DNA from 4 places in the Nostoc sp. DedSLP03 genome. Region 1 is predicted to be linked to each of the others. Evidence: riboswitches for the same ligand, from Rfam matches in the RefSeq annotation. Region 1 holds a riboswitch; each other region holds the start of a gene.
The links. Region 1 has a riboswitch for cobalamin ahead of RM368_RS21800 (DUF1636 family protein). Riboswitches for the same ligand answer to the same signal wherever they lie in the genome.

Region 1 (3,097 bases):
TTTAGTCTTTCTTGAACTGACTGATTGGCTGGACTAAACTCCTCAAATGTACTCCAGGTTGATTCAATAAATTCTTGCTCTGTTTTAGTGTTGTCACCTTTTATTGTTCGAGCCAAGAAAACCACTTCTTGAAGTTTCTGTTCGGTAAAACTCAAGACATTGCGTAGCTGTGATGGTAATCGTTTTTCTCGTTTGGCATCGTAGGGAACAAACTGTAAGGAAGCAGATGGTTGAATATCTAGAGATGTTCCATGTAACGTCTCTACAATCTCTTGTAATATAGGAATAATTTTCTCTGGACGAACTTGCCAAATATTTCTTGCGTCTATAATCCCTACTCCTAGTCGCTTATTTTGCGGAAAACCGTGAGTTTTGATTAACTCTAAGTTGCGTCCGCGTGTCAAATCTAAGCTAATAGCAGCAACTGGTAAATCTATTACCCAGGGGTAAGTTTCACCTAAATCATCAAAATAAGTAACTAGATGCAAAGATATTCCTACTGCATCTAGCGAATTATAGACAGTTTTAAAATGTTCTTTCCAGGAATTAGCATCACCTAAAACAAGTGCTGGCTCATGTATTTGTACTTCTGCTATTCCTAGATTCTTCAGTTGTGTAAGCAGGTTAACATAGAGTGGCAATAGCTTTGATACTGCCTCGTCTATATTTAATTCCACTTTACTCAAACGTAGTAGAGTGCATGGCCCCAATACTATAGGAACTGCTTTTTTACCCAATATATTTTGAGCGCGAGATACAGTTTCTATAAAGTCACTGAAATCGGCTGGTAATATATCTGTTGCAATTTCTGGGACAAGATAGTGGTAGTTAGTATCGAACCACTTAGTCATTTCTAAGGCTGGAATTCCTTCTTGACCCCGCGCCATCGCAAAGTAGCGTTCTAACCCACTAAATTGCTGAAATCTTTGAGGAATTAGCCCAAAACGAAATATCCAATCAAGTACATGGTCGTAGAGAGTTGTATCTCCAATACCAATGTGGTCAATTCCTGCTTCTAGTTGGGTTTTCCAGTTAGATTCCTCAACTTGTCGCACGGTTTGCAGTAATGATTCTGCATCTAACTTGCCACTCCAAAATGCTTCTAATGCTTTTTTAACTTCCCGATTTTTACCAATACGAGGATAGCCTAATGTTACGGTTTGAATCTGCATGACTTTTTATTCCTTTGAAGATTAAATAATTAGGCACTATGAACTGGAAACTGGTAATTTTCACTCAGTCTTCAATTAACAACAACTTATGTTTAATTGCGTCCACTTACTTTGTGGTGGAATCTTTGCTAGAATTCCTTTTCTTAGAGGTTCAGGTCGTTCTGACCAAGGTAGTGAACCATCACCTTTAGCATAGTATTGACTGGCACATTGCAAAACCGCAGATGCACAACTATCATTTGGTAAATCGCCAAACAGATAGGTTGGTTTACCTTCTGCTGTAAAGGCAATAACACAAGAACGGTTACAAGCACTCATACATTCAACTCCCTGAATGGAGAATTTATTTTGTAATTCCCAATTGAATGCAAGTTGTTGCAGATGCAGTAATAGTTGCTGACCGCGACTTTCTCCAATTCGCTTGCCATCTTGCCACACGCTAGCGCAGGTCGTACAAACAAATAAAGTATGTTGTTTGTTGAGCATTGATTTTGAAATGTGTAGGATTAAGTTCCAAGCGCAGATATTACATAGTTTTGTCAGCATGAAATCTCACTTTGCTAACTATGCAATGTATCTGTTGCAAACTATTAGTAATAATTGACCAACAATTCCTTAATGGTAAAATCCGCAGGATTTGTCTGTACAATCAATCTAAAATCTCAAATTGGATAACCAGTATCAGGTCAGATGACACGAAAATAACTATTATCAAGTAGCTGTTGATGTCCTTTTAAAACAAGACTGCCACTTTTCACATCTGCGATAATTGTGCCAAATAACCCAGTAGTACAGACACTTACTGAAAAATACACTTCTAGGCACAATTTGTACTGCCAATTAACTATCTATCATTTCCTCGTAAGCCGTAAGCTGAAGTGTATCTTTGGCACGATGAAGAAATAAAATTGATTGATTGTGAAAATATTCATAGTTGCGCTTATCTATACCTCGTAGATTTCAGCAGGAGTTAACTGTTCGGCGGGCATTCTGACTCACAAGGTAAACCTTGATTACAGCTGCGGGACAGCGCCGGATTTACACCGGACTTTCCCCGTTTCCTCTAGTGACTGTTCCCCACTAGAACCGACTTGTAAAATTCAACTATATCATTGTTTACTGTCTAATGCAAAATTTAATCACTTATTTTGTGATTGGTATAAAACCCTAATTCAATCAGAAAATTACTTACCTTTGCCGTAAATACTGAAGAATACCGCGAACGATCGCCTCAGCCATCCGATTATCATACTCTAGGTTCGCCAGTCTGGGATTGTCTTCAGAACCTGTTACAAAACCAGTTTCTATTAAAATTGCGGGCATAGAATTTTTTCTTAGCACATAAAATCTAGCTCGTTTTACTCCTCGGTCTTTTAATGTCGGAAGACCTTGAAGAATGCTTTTGTGAACCACTTGCGCTAAACGATAACCGCGATCGTAATGATAAGTTTCTAAACCATTTGCACTAGGGTTGTTATCAATTGAGTTTGCATGAATGCTCACAAATAAGTCTGCATGAGCGTGTTCTGCCATGACAACTCTGGGAGCAAGGTCTACAAAATAGTCAGCATCTCTTGTCATGATGACTTTAATACCATTTTGCTCTAAAAGTGAGGCTACCTTTTTACCGATTCTCAAGATGATATCCTTTTCTTTGAGTCCCTGAAGACCAATAGCACCCGTATCTTTTCCCCCATGTCCGGGGTCGATGATTATGACTATTCGTCCTTTGGGAGGACGAGGTATCGATTGTGAGGTTTCGGATGCAGTCGTTGGTAGAGAGTCGGGGTCTGGAAATGGTATAGGTAAAGGAGGAATAGGAATTGGGATTTTTGTTATAGAAGTAGAGGGTGGTGAAACTGGGCGATCGCGCTGAAATTCTAATGCTAATATTTGAGAGCTAATTTGGTTAAGTTGCTTAATTT
Region 2 (3,097 bases), on a different contig from region 1:
CAGGCTAAGGATAGAAGTGGGTTCAGAAACAGTGACTATGGTTGCAGAAAAACTAATAGGTAACTCACTATCTTCTAATCCTAAATTTTCAAAACCTGGTACAATTGGCGGCACAGAAAATACCTCTAAATAACCTGGTGTCGGCAAAAAACTCGCAAAAAATGGACTAGAATAGTTTCCTCCAGAAGTGGAATATCCAAAACCATCACCTGTTAACTGCTGAGTATTAAGACTAATTAAATTATCAACATTAAAAGGTTCGTTTCCTGGGATTGGAGTTCCAGCGGGTTGCAAACCAGTAATTGTTTCACCATTTCGCGTACCAGTAATTCCAGTAATTGAGTAAAAACCCAAATCGTTAGGGGTGTCATTAGTGGTGAAAGTACCATTTGCCTCTATGCCAGTACCAGAATAATTCCAATTCCAATTTAAAGCAGAAGCAGCTGGCATTGTCCCGAAAACTAATCCAGATGTGGTGACGAGGGCTATGGCAGATAAAGCTAGATTTTTCATGGAAGTCGTTACTGCGATCGCGGATCTTGTAGAAGGCTCCCGTGTATTATACGGAAGGAAAGATAGCATTATCAATCTTGGCTATTTCCTAACAGCGATTGCATAGCCACGCCAAAGCAGCATCAACATTACTAACCTGTTCCCCTGGCGGTACAGGTGGACGATTTACCATCACAACCTTTACGCCCAGTTCTCGCGCGGCAATTATCTTGGGCTTTGTGGCATCGCCACCGCTATTTTTGCTGACGATGGTATCAATGTCATTCTCAATCAGAATTTTTCTTTCATTATTGAGGGTAAAAGGCCCGCGATCGCACAATACCATCCCCGGCGGTACTAAAGCATCTTCGCCAGGAGGGTCAATCATCCGCATCAAAAACCAAATTTTCTCTAAATGAGCAAAAACAGCGAGTTCTTGCCTACCAACTGTCAAAAATACCTGCTGTGACTGATTTTCTAGCGCGGTTGCTGCGGCTTTAACGCTGTCAACTTCAATCCAGCGATCGCCACTTTCTTTTTTCCAAGGCGGACGGATTAACATCAAACGGGGTACTCCAACTTCCGTTGCTGCATCTGCTGCATTAAAAGAAATTTGACTAGCAAAAGGATGGGTTGCATCAATTAATAAGTCGATTTCCATGACTCGCAGATAGCTAGCCAATCCAGCCACACCCCCGAAGCCTCCAACCCGTAAATCGCCTAACGGTACTGACGGTTCGCGGGTGCGGCCAGCTAGAGAGGTGATTACTTCTAACTCTTGGATAGTCGTAGCTTTGGCAGCTAGTTCTGCTGCATCACCCGTCCCACCCAGAATCAAAACGCGCATCATTTAGATAAAGGTGGAATTTTTGCCAAAATGCCTTTTTTCATTGCTTCTGGACGTTCTGACCAAGGCAGCAAACCATCTGCTTTAGCATAATATTGACTAGCACATTCCAATACCGCAGACGCACTACCATCAACAGCTAAATCACCAAATAAATATGTTAATTTGCCTTTGGCACTAAAGGCAACTACACAAGAACGATTACAAGCACTCATACATTCAACTTCCTGAATTGGGAATCGATCTCGTAACTCCCAATCTTGTGCTAGCTGCTGAAGTTGGTGTAAAAGTTTTTCACCACCACTTTCACCTAAGCGTTTTCCATTTTGCCAAACACTGGCACAGGTTTTGCAAACAAATAAAGTATGTTCAGCAACTTCCAAGGGATTAGTTGGGGAAATATTTACAGTAGTAGTCATCTGTACCTCGCAGATATGTGAAACTGATAAATCTACTTCGGCGGGCATCCTGACTCACTCAACTTGAGATTTTCTTTAATCTCAAATTGGTTCACAGTTGCGGGACAGCGCCGGATTTGCACCGAACTTTCCCCGTTACCTCTGGTAGCTGACTCCCACCAGAACCGAATAACCTTATCGATCGTACACTAAAGTTATCGGAGAATACGAAACAGCAAACTTTGCGCTAACGCTCAAACTGGACGACAACCAGATAAAATACTGTGCATCTTTACTACTTGTCCAATAACTGCGATCGCAGGCGCACCAAATCCAGTTTCCTCTACCTGTGTGACTATTGTTTCCAATGTCCCAATTAATTCTTCTTGTTCTGGGCGCGTACCCCAGCGCACCAAAGCAATCGGCGTTTCTAAATTCAACCCAGCTGCAATTAATTCTTCCACAATATAAGGCAGATTGTGAATTCCCATATAAATTACAATGGTTTCGGAACCGCGAGCGATCGCACTCCAATTTACTTGCGGTCTATACTTACCCGCCGCTTCATGACCAGTTACAAATGTGACTGACGAACTATAAAGCCGATGCGTCAAAGGAATACCTGAGTATGCTGCTGCTGCAATTCCCGAAGTGATACCTGGCACAACTTCCGTTGATATTCCAGCTTTGACTAATTCTTCCATTTCTTCGCCACCGCGACCAAAGATAAACGGATCGCCACCCTTTAGCCGCACTACAATTGCATTATCCTGCGCTTTATCAATCAGCAATTGAGTTGTTTCTGACTGGAACAGCGAATGTTTTCCCCTGCGTTTACCAGCATTAATTTGCTCGGCTTGGGGATTAATCATTGCTAAAATTGCCGGACTCACTAAGGCATCATAGATGACTACATCTGCACATTCCAATAAACCTTTCGCCTTCAGGGTAATTAATCCTGGATCTCCTGGGCCTGCACCTACTAAATAAACCTTTCCCAAATACTTGTTATCCTGTTTTTCTGTGCGGTTCATCTCTGTGTTAAATCCCAAATTAGCTCGGCTAATTCTGCACTTGCTCCCAATGGCTTGGCCAATTGGAAATTCACCGCAGAAAATTGTAATTTTAGTTCCTCTATTGAGGTGGCGATCGCATCGGTTATTCCACCAGGGAATAAAAAGTATGGCAGAATTGCAATTTCCCGATAACCAGCATCCACCAATTCTTTCACCCGTGATTCTAAACTAGGAGGCCCAGCCCAATAAGCAGTCACGGCTCCCAAACTCGCCGCCATTGCTTCCACAGTTTCTTTGGAACCTGGGCGACGACTACCATGAGCTAAGAGAATCCATGCTTCTGC
Region 3 (3,097 bases), on a different contig from region 1:
ACTTGCCCCCACAAAACATTGAAGCGGAAGAAGCGATTTTGGGCGGGATTATGCTTGACCCAGAGGCAATGACTAGAATCAGCGATCGCTTTGTGACCCAAGCCTTTTACATCAGCGCCCACAAAGATATTTATCAAGCCGCAGTCCAACTTCATGCTACATACCAACCCACAGATCTACTTTCTGTCACCGCATGGTTGGCTGACCACAATTTGCTCAATCGCATTGGTGGCAGAAACAAATTAGCGACTCTGGTAGACCGCACTGTATCCGCCGTCAACATTGATGCTTTGGCGGATCTGGTGATGGAGAAATATCGACGGCGGCAGTTAATTAAAGCTGGGAATGAAGTTGTCAAACTCGCTTACGAAACAGAAACTGAACTACCGCTCGTACTAAATCTTGCTGAGGCGGAAGTTTTCACTGTTACCCAAAATCAAAGCGATGAACGCTGCAAGGTTTTCTCAGCACAAGACATGGGCATTGAACTTTTTCAAAAGTTGGAGATGGGGAATATGGCAGGTGACAGAGTTGGCTGGTACGACCTCGAAAATATCACCGGTGGCATTTATCCGAGCAGTTTAGTTGTAGTAGCTGCTGAATCCCACATGGGAAAAACGCATTTTATGATTTCTTATGCTTACGAAATCATGACCAAACTTGGAAAACCAGTTCTGTATGTAACTCCAGAAATGGATAAAAATCAACTCAATGCCCGAATGCTAGCCCGAATCACAGGCGTAGACGCTTCTATGATTCAAACCAATACTCAATGTTACTGGGAACAAATAGCACAAGGCATAGGACAGATGGTGGAACTGCCTTGGAAGGTTTACGAGCATTCCTCCCCTACAACCCCAATGATTGCAAGTGCGGTGCGCCGTGCCATTGCCGAATTCAGTGGTTCTATTGGTGCTGTGTTTATTGATTACTTGCAACAGATTCCTCTGGAGTCAGGCGGGAATATGGCTTTTGAAGTTGGCAAGATTACCCGCCAGATTCGGGATATTGCTAAGTCTCACAAAATCCCTGTTTTCTTGGGCTGTCAAATTAATCGGGGGAATCAAACTACGGCTGATAAACGCCCCAATCGTCATCTGTTACGTAACTCTGGTGAAATCTTTGAGGTTTGTGACCAGTTAATCATGCTTTACCGCGATGCTGTTTACACAAAAGACCCTAGCGATCGCACTATTGAGTTGATTGTTGAGAAAAACAGGCTTTACGGTAAGCTCGGCACTGCGACAATGTTATGCGATTTATCGACCTCGAAATTTTTGAACTTGGCAAAATAATTTGATGCGATGAACTTTTTTAAAGTTTTAGAGGTCGATATATGAAAGCACTTTCAGTTCGTCAGCCTTGGGCATGGGCAATCATTTATGCTCTCAAAAACATAGAAAACCGTGGCTGGCCTATCAATTATCGCGGCGACATTCTGATTCACGCTGCAAAAACCTGTACCAAGAAAGAGTATCAGCTAGCGGAAGAATTTTGCCAAGGGATGGGGCTAGTAATCCCAGAATTAATCTCTCTACGTCGCGGTCAAGTCATCGGTATTGTCACAATAGTTGATTGCAAGTTTTCACAAGTTGCGTCTGGCTGGGGGATGCCTGGGCAATACCATTGGAAGCTGGAGAATCCACGCGAGATTACACCGATTCCTTACATTGGACAACTGGGGCTTTTTGAAGTACCTGATGATTTGGTCAGGAGTGCGATCGCCTTATGAAATCAGTTCTTTCGCTTTTTTCCGGCATCGGCGGACTCTGCCACCACGGAATATCAACCGCAGGTCTATCCCACAAATTCCGAGTCCACCAATTTGTTGAAATTTCCGGCGTTGCTGGGCGTTGCTGAACTCAAGTATGAAATTTAAAAATTCGCTTTTTCTTTCCTCTTACTCTGCTGTGAATCTTACGAGCAATCGCCTAGAAATTATTATTTTCGTCACGCTCCCCTAAGACTTCTCCCGTGTAAGGGTTCACACAGGCAATCAATGTCCGCTCATCTGAAGTTGTTAACGTCACTTCTGCACTGCGATCTACACTTTGTGAATACCTGGTAAAAAATCGCTGTTCAAAATTAGTAATGGTGATATAGTTACTCCAATCGGTTCTGATGGGGAGCAGCCAATGGCTAAACGCCACGCTACGCTATCGGACGCAAGGGGGAAAGTCCGGTGTAAATCCGGCGCTGTCCCGCAACTGTAAACCAAAATTAGGTGAGTCAGGATGCCCGCCGGTTAGAATCAACTCGTTTACATAAATCTGCGAGGTACAGATTATGAACAGAAAAAAACAGGCGTTAGTCAGTCTAACCCTGATGGTAGTTATCAGTTTTTATCTAGTCATTGGTTTACCCAAACCCGCCTACGCCATGCACATTATGGAAGGTTTTTTACCTGTGCAGTGGGCAATTTTTTGGTGGATTGTGGCATTACCATTTTTTCTACTAGGATTGCGTAGTCTGACTCGCATTACCCAAGCTAACCCGGAACTGAAGCTACTCCTGGGCTTGGCTAGTGCTTTTACTTTCGTGCTGTCAGCATTGAAAATCCCTTCTGTAACAGGTAGCTGTTCTCACCCAACAGGGACGGGATTAGGTGCGGTGCTATTTGGCCCCCTGACTATGACGGTTTTGGGTAGCTTAGTATTGTTGTTTCAAGCTTTGTTACTGGCGCATGGTGGCTTGACGACGCTGGGGGCAAATGCTTTTTCGATGGCGATCGCTGGACCATTTGCGGCTTACTGGATATATAATCTGACAATCAAGTTGGGTGGTAAGCAAAAAATCGCCATATTTTTAGCAGCTGCGATCGCAGATTTACTCACCTATATTATCACTTCTATCCAACTCGCCCTAGCTTTTCCTGCACCTGTTGGTGGGTTTCTCGCTTCATTTACCAAGTTCGCCGGAATTTTCGCCATTACTCAAGTTCCCTTAGCAATTAGTGAAGGATTGCTAACTGTGTTGGTGTGGAACTGGCTGCAATCTTATAATCCTCAAGAATTAGAATTGCTGAAATTAATCAAATGGGAGCCCCAAGGAAATGAGTCAATCTAAAAAAGGGTTGAGTAACTGGCTGTTGGTAGTA
Region 4 (3,097 bases), on a different contig from region 1:
AAAACGGATTTACTCAAACCCCAACCTGTGTAAGCAATTCAAAATTCAAAAAACTAGCGTGATTTAACTCATAACACCTTAGTACAACATTGCATAAATTCGGCAAAACTCAGCGTTCCTCTGCGCTTACCTTGCGTGCCTTTGCGTTTAAAAACACTACGATTTTACAGAAAAAAGCATGAGTACGAAAAAACCTCAACTTAGACTAGGTGCATTCTTGCCCAGCACTGGTCATCACGTAGCGTCATGGCGACACCCCGAAGCCCAAGCTAATGCTGGTTTAAGCTTTCAGCATTATAAAAAGCTGGCACAGACGGCAGAACGTGGCAAATTTGATATGATCTTCTTTGCAGACGGCGTGGCTGTGCGCGACCGCAATCAAAACGCCGAACTTTTGAGCCGGAATGGTAAACTCGTCCACTTTGAGCCTCTCACCCTGTTGTCGGCTTTGTCTGTGGTGACGGAAAACATTGGTTTGACGGCGACAGTATCGACTACATACAACGAGCCATACCACCTCGCCCGCAAGTTTGCATCATTAGATTATCTCAGTGGCGGCCGTGCCGGTTGGAATCTCGTAACTTCTGCTACTGAAGCTGAAGCGTTGAACTTCAACCGGGAAAAGCATATGGAACATACCCTACGTTATCAGCGTGCCAAAGAGTTTGTGGATAGTAGTCACAAAACTCTGGGATAGTTGGGAGGACGACGCCTTCTTACATGATAAGGAGTCGGGTATTTACTTCGATCCAAATAAACTGCACGTTCCCAACCACAAAGGCGAACATTTTTCAGTGCGCGGCCCGCTAAATGTGGCGCGTCCCATCCAAGGTTATCCGGTGATTATTCAAGCTGGATCTTCCGAGGATGGTAAGGAGCTGGCTGCACAAACGGCGGAGGTAATTTTCACTGCCCAACAGACTCTGGCAGAAGCTCAGGCATTTTATACAGATGTGAAGGGGAGACTGGCTCAATACGGGCGCTCACCTGACCATCTTAAGATTATGCCAGGTGTATTCCCAGTTATCGGCAAAACTGAGCAAGAAGCCAAGGACAAATTCGATCGAATTCAGGAGTTGATCGATCCGGTGGTCGGCTTAAATTTGCTTGACTCAATGATCGGTGGATTTGACCTATCCGGCTATCCATTGGACGGGCCGTTGCCGGAGTTACCAGAGACTAACGGGGGTAAAAGCCGTCAGCAACTTCTGACTGACCTAGCCATGAGAGAGAATTTAACGATTCGACAACTGTATTTATGGATAGCTGGAGCGCGTGGGCATCGTCAGATTCTAGGCACACCAGAACAAATTGCCGATCAGCTAGAAGATTGGTTTCTCAATGGCGGGGCAGATGGCTTTAATATCATGCCGCCCTGGTTGCCTGGAGGATTGGACGAATTTGTAGACTTGGTAATTCCTGAATTGCAACGTCGCGGTCTGTTCCGTACAGAGTATGAAGCACGAACCCTGCGCGAAAATCTTGGTTTACCTCGTCCAGTAAATCAGTTTAGCAAAGTTGCTACTCGTGAAGCGGCGATCGCCTAACTTTTTCTAAAGCAAGTTTGGCAGCAAAAAGGCTCAAGCATTCCTGCCTGAGCCATGACTAAATTCAATTTATAGATTAGTTTCAAGAACTATATCTTTCGATCGGTAATGGATAAGCTCAGTTAAATTTATCGCCATAGTAATGTAAGATAATTATCTGGATGATGTCTGGTTGATATCTATAACCTCAACAAAGTCTAAATTACTAAAGCTGAGAGTTGGGAAACTCCGGTGAAATTCCGGGACTGTGCCGCAGCTGTAATGGGATGACCCAAGTCAGAATGCCAACTATCAGGATGTCCTCAAGACACACTCACCGTCTAATCCCTGCGTTGCACGGGGAAGGAGTTCTAAAATTGGTTTCTGGATTTGCCACTTGTCCTGGCTTGTTTTATGCTACTCCCGCCGCAGATGGGATATTATCTCGCGTTAGAATACCAGGTGGAATTATTAGTAGTCAGCAGTGCCGTGCGATCGCAGATATAGCAGAACAGCACGGTGGCGGCTATCTAGATGTGACTAATCGAGCTAACCTACAAGTCCGTGAAATCCGTACGGGGATAAATGCTGAGGTTCTGAAGTACCTACAAAATATGGGATTGGGTTCTGAGAATACTGTTGTAGACCAAATCCGCAATATTATGACCAGTCCAACTGCTGGTATCGATCCCCAAGAATTAATCGATACTCGTCCTTTTGTTCAAGGTTGGGATGATTATATTGCAGCACATCCGGCGCTTTCGGGACTGTCGGCCAAATTTAGCGTTTGCTTTGATGGTGGTGGGATAATTCGGGTGGGCGATCGCTTGAATGATATCGCCTTTGTAGCTGTCTTACTTAACGATAATGTTTACTTTCGCCTGTATCTCAGTGTCGGCGAGAAAAGTCAACCCCCCAGCGATACGGGAATTTTGCTACCACCAGAAAAATGTTTGCCCGTCTTAGCAGCTTTGGCGGATGTCTATCTAGCTTATAGTCATACTACGAGTAAGCGGCGGCTACGTTTGAGAGAGTTATTGAATACTTTGGGTTGTGAAAATTATCTCCAAGAAGTTGAGCAGCATTTACCTTTTTCTCTTTTATCCAGTGACCTAACCCCCCAACCCCCTTCCCTCGTAGGGAAGGGGGAGAAATTCTCCCCTCTCCTTGTAGGAGAGGGGTTGGGGGAGAGGTCAGATGCGAAATATCAGCATATTGGCATTTATCCCCAACGTCAGCAAGGCTTATTTTACATTGGTGTTGTCTTGCCCCTTGGTCGATTGGAAAGTAGACAGATGCGGGGTTTAGCAGATTTAGCAGCAAAATACGGTAGTGGAACTCTCAGGCTAACCCCTTGGCAAAATTTGCTCCTTACAGATATTCCTCAGCAATGGGTTGCTGATGTCCAAAGTGAAATTGCTTTATTAGGATTAGATTCTTCTGCAACCAATATTAAAGGTGGATTAGTTGCCTGTTCGGGAAAAAAAGGTTGCGCCGCTTCTGCCACTGACACTAAAAGTCATGCGTTGGCATTGGCAGAGTATCTTAAAACTCGCGTTACTCTCGATTAC

Region 2: it holds a riboswitch for cobalamin, as region 1 does, so the genes downstream of both, RM368_RS29335 (DUF1636 family protein) here and RM368_RS21800 (DUF1636 family protein) in region 1, are expected to answer to the same signal.
Region 3: it holds a riboswitch for cobalamin, as region 1 does, so the genes downstream of both, RM368_RS37655 (energy-coupling factor ABC transporter permease) here and RM368_RS21800 (DUF1636 family protein) in region 1, are expected to answer to the same signal.
Region 4: it holds a riboswitch for cobalamin, as region 1 does, so the genes downstream of both, cobG (precorrin-3B synthase) here and RM368_RS21800 (DUF1636 family protein) in region 1, are expected to answer to the same signal.

Annotation. Positions count from the first base shown of each region.
Region 1 is NZ_JAVRCK010000046.1:61,165-64,261, reverse strand. It holds gene metE (5-methyltetrahydropteroyltriglutamate--homocysteine S-methyltransferase) at 1-1,172, opposite strand, end outside; gene RM368_RS21800 (DUF1636 family protein) at 1,248-1,658, opposite strand; cobalamin riboswitch at 2,135-2,278, opposite strand; gene RM368_RS21795 (N-acetylmuramoyl-L-alanine amidase) at 2,361-3,097, opposite strand, start outside.
Region 2 is NZ_JAVRCK010000081.1:26,498-29,594, reverse strand. It holds gene RM368_RS29345 (PEP-CTERM sorting domain-containing protein) at 1-582, opposite strand, end outside; gene RM368_RS29340 (cobalt-precorrin-6A reductase) at 602-1,339, opposite strand; gene RM368_RS29335 (DUF1636 family protein) at 1,339-1,758, opposite strand; cobalamin riboswitch at 1,780-1,942, opposite strand; gene cobA (uroporphyrinogen-III C-methyltransferase) at 1,992-2,771, opposite strand; gene RM368_RS29325 (sirohydrochlorin chelatase) at 2,768-3,097, opposite strand, start outside.
Region 3 is NZ_JAVRCK010000177.1:67-3,163, reverse strand. It holds gene RM368_RS37665 (replicative DNA helicase) at 1-1,295, shown strand, start outside; gene RM368_RS37660 (ASCH domain-containing protein) at 1,337-1,732, shown strand; cobalamin riboswitch at 2,097-2,261, shown strand; gene RM368_RS37655 (energy-coupling factor ABC transporter permease) at 2,287-3,066, shown strand.
Region 4 is NZ_JAVRCK010000010.1:70,378-73,474, reverse strand. It holds gene ssuD (FMNH2-dependent alkanesulfonate monooxygenase) at 1-33, shown strand, start outside; partial or broken gene RM368_RS07210 (LLM class flavin-dependent oxidoreductase) at 179-1,547, shown strand; cobalamin riboswitch at 1,724-1,855, shown strand; gene cobG (precorrin-3B synthase) at 1,829-3,097, shown strand, end outside.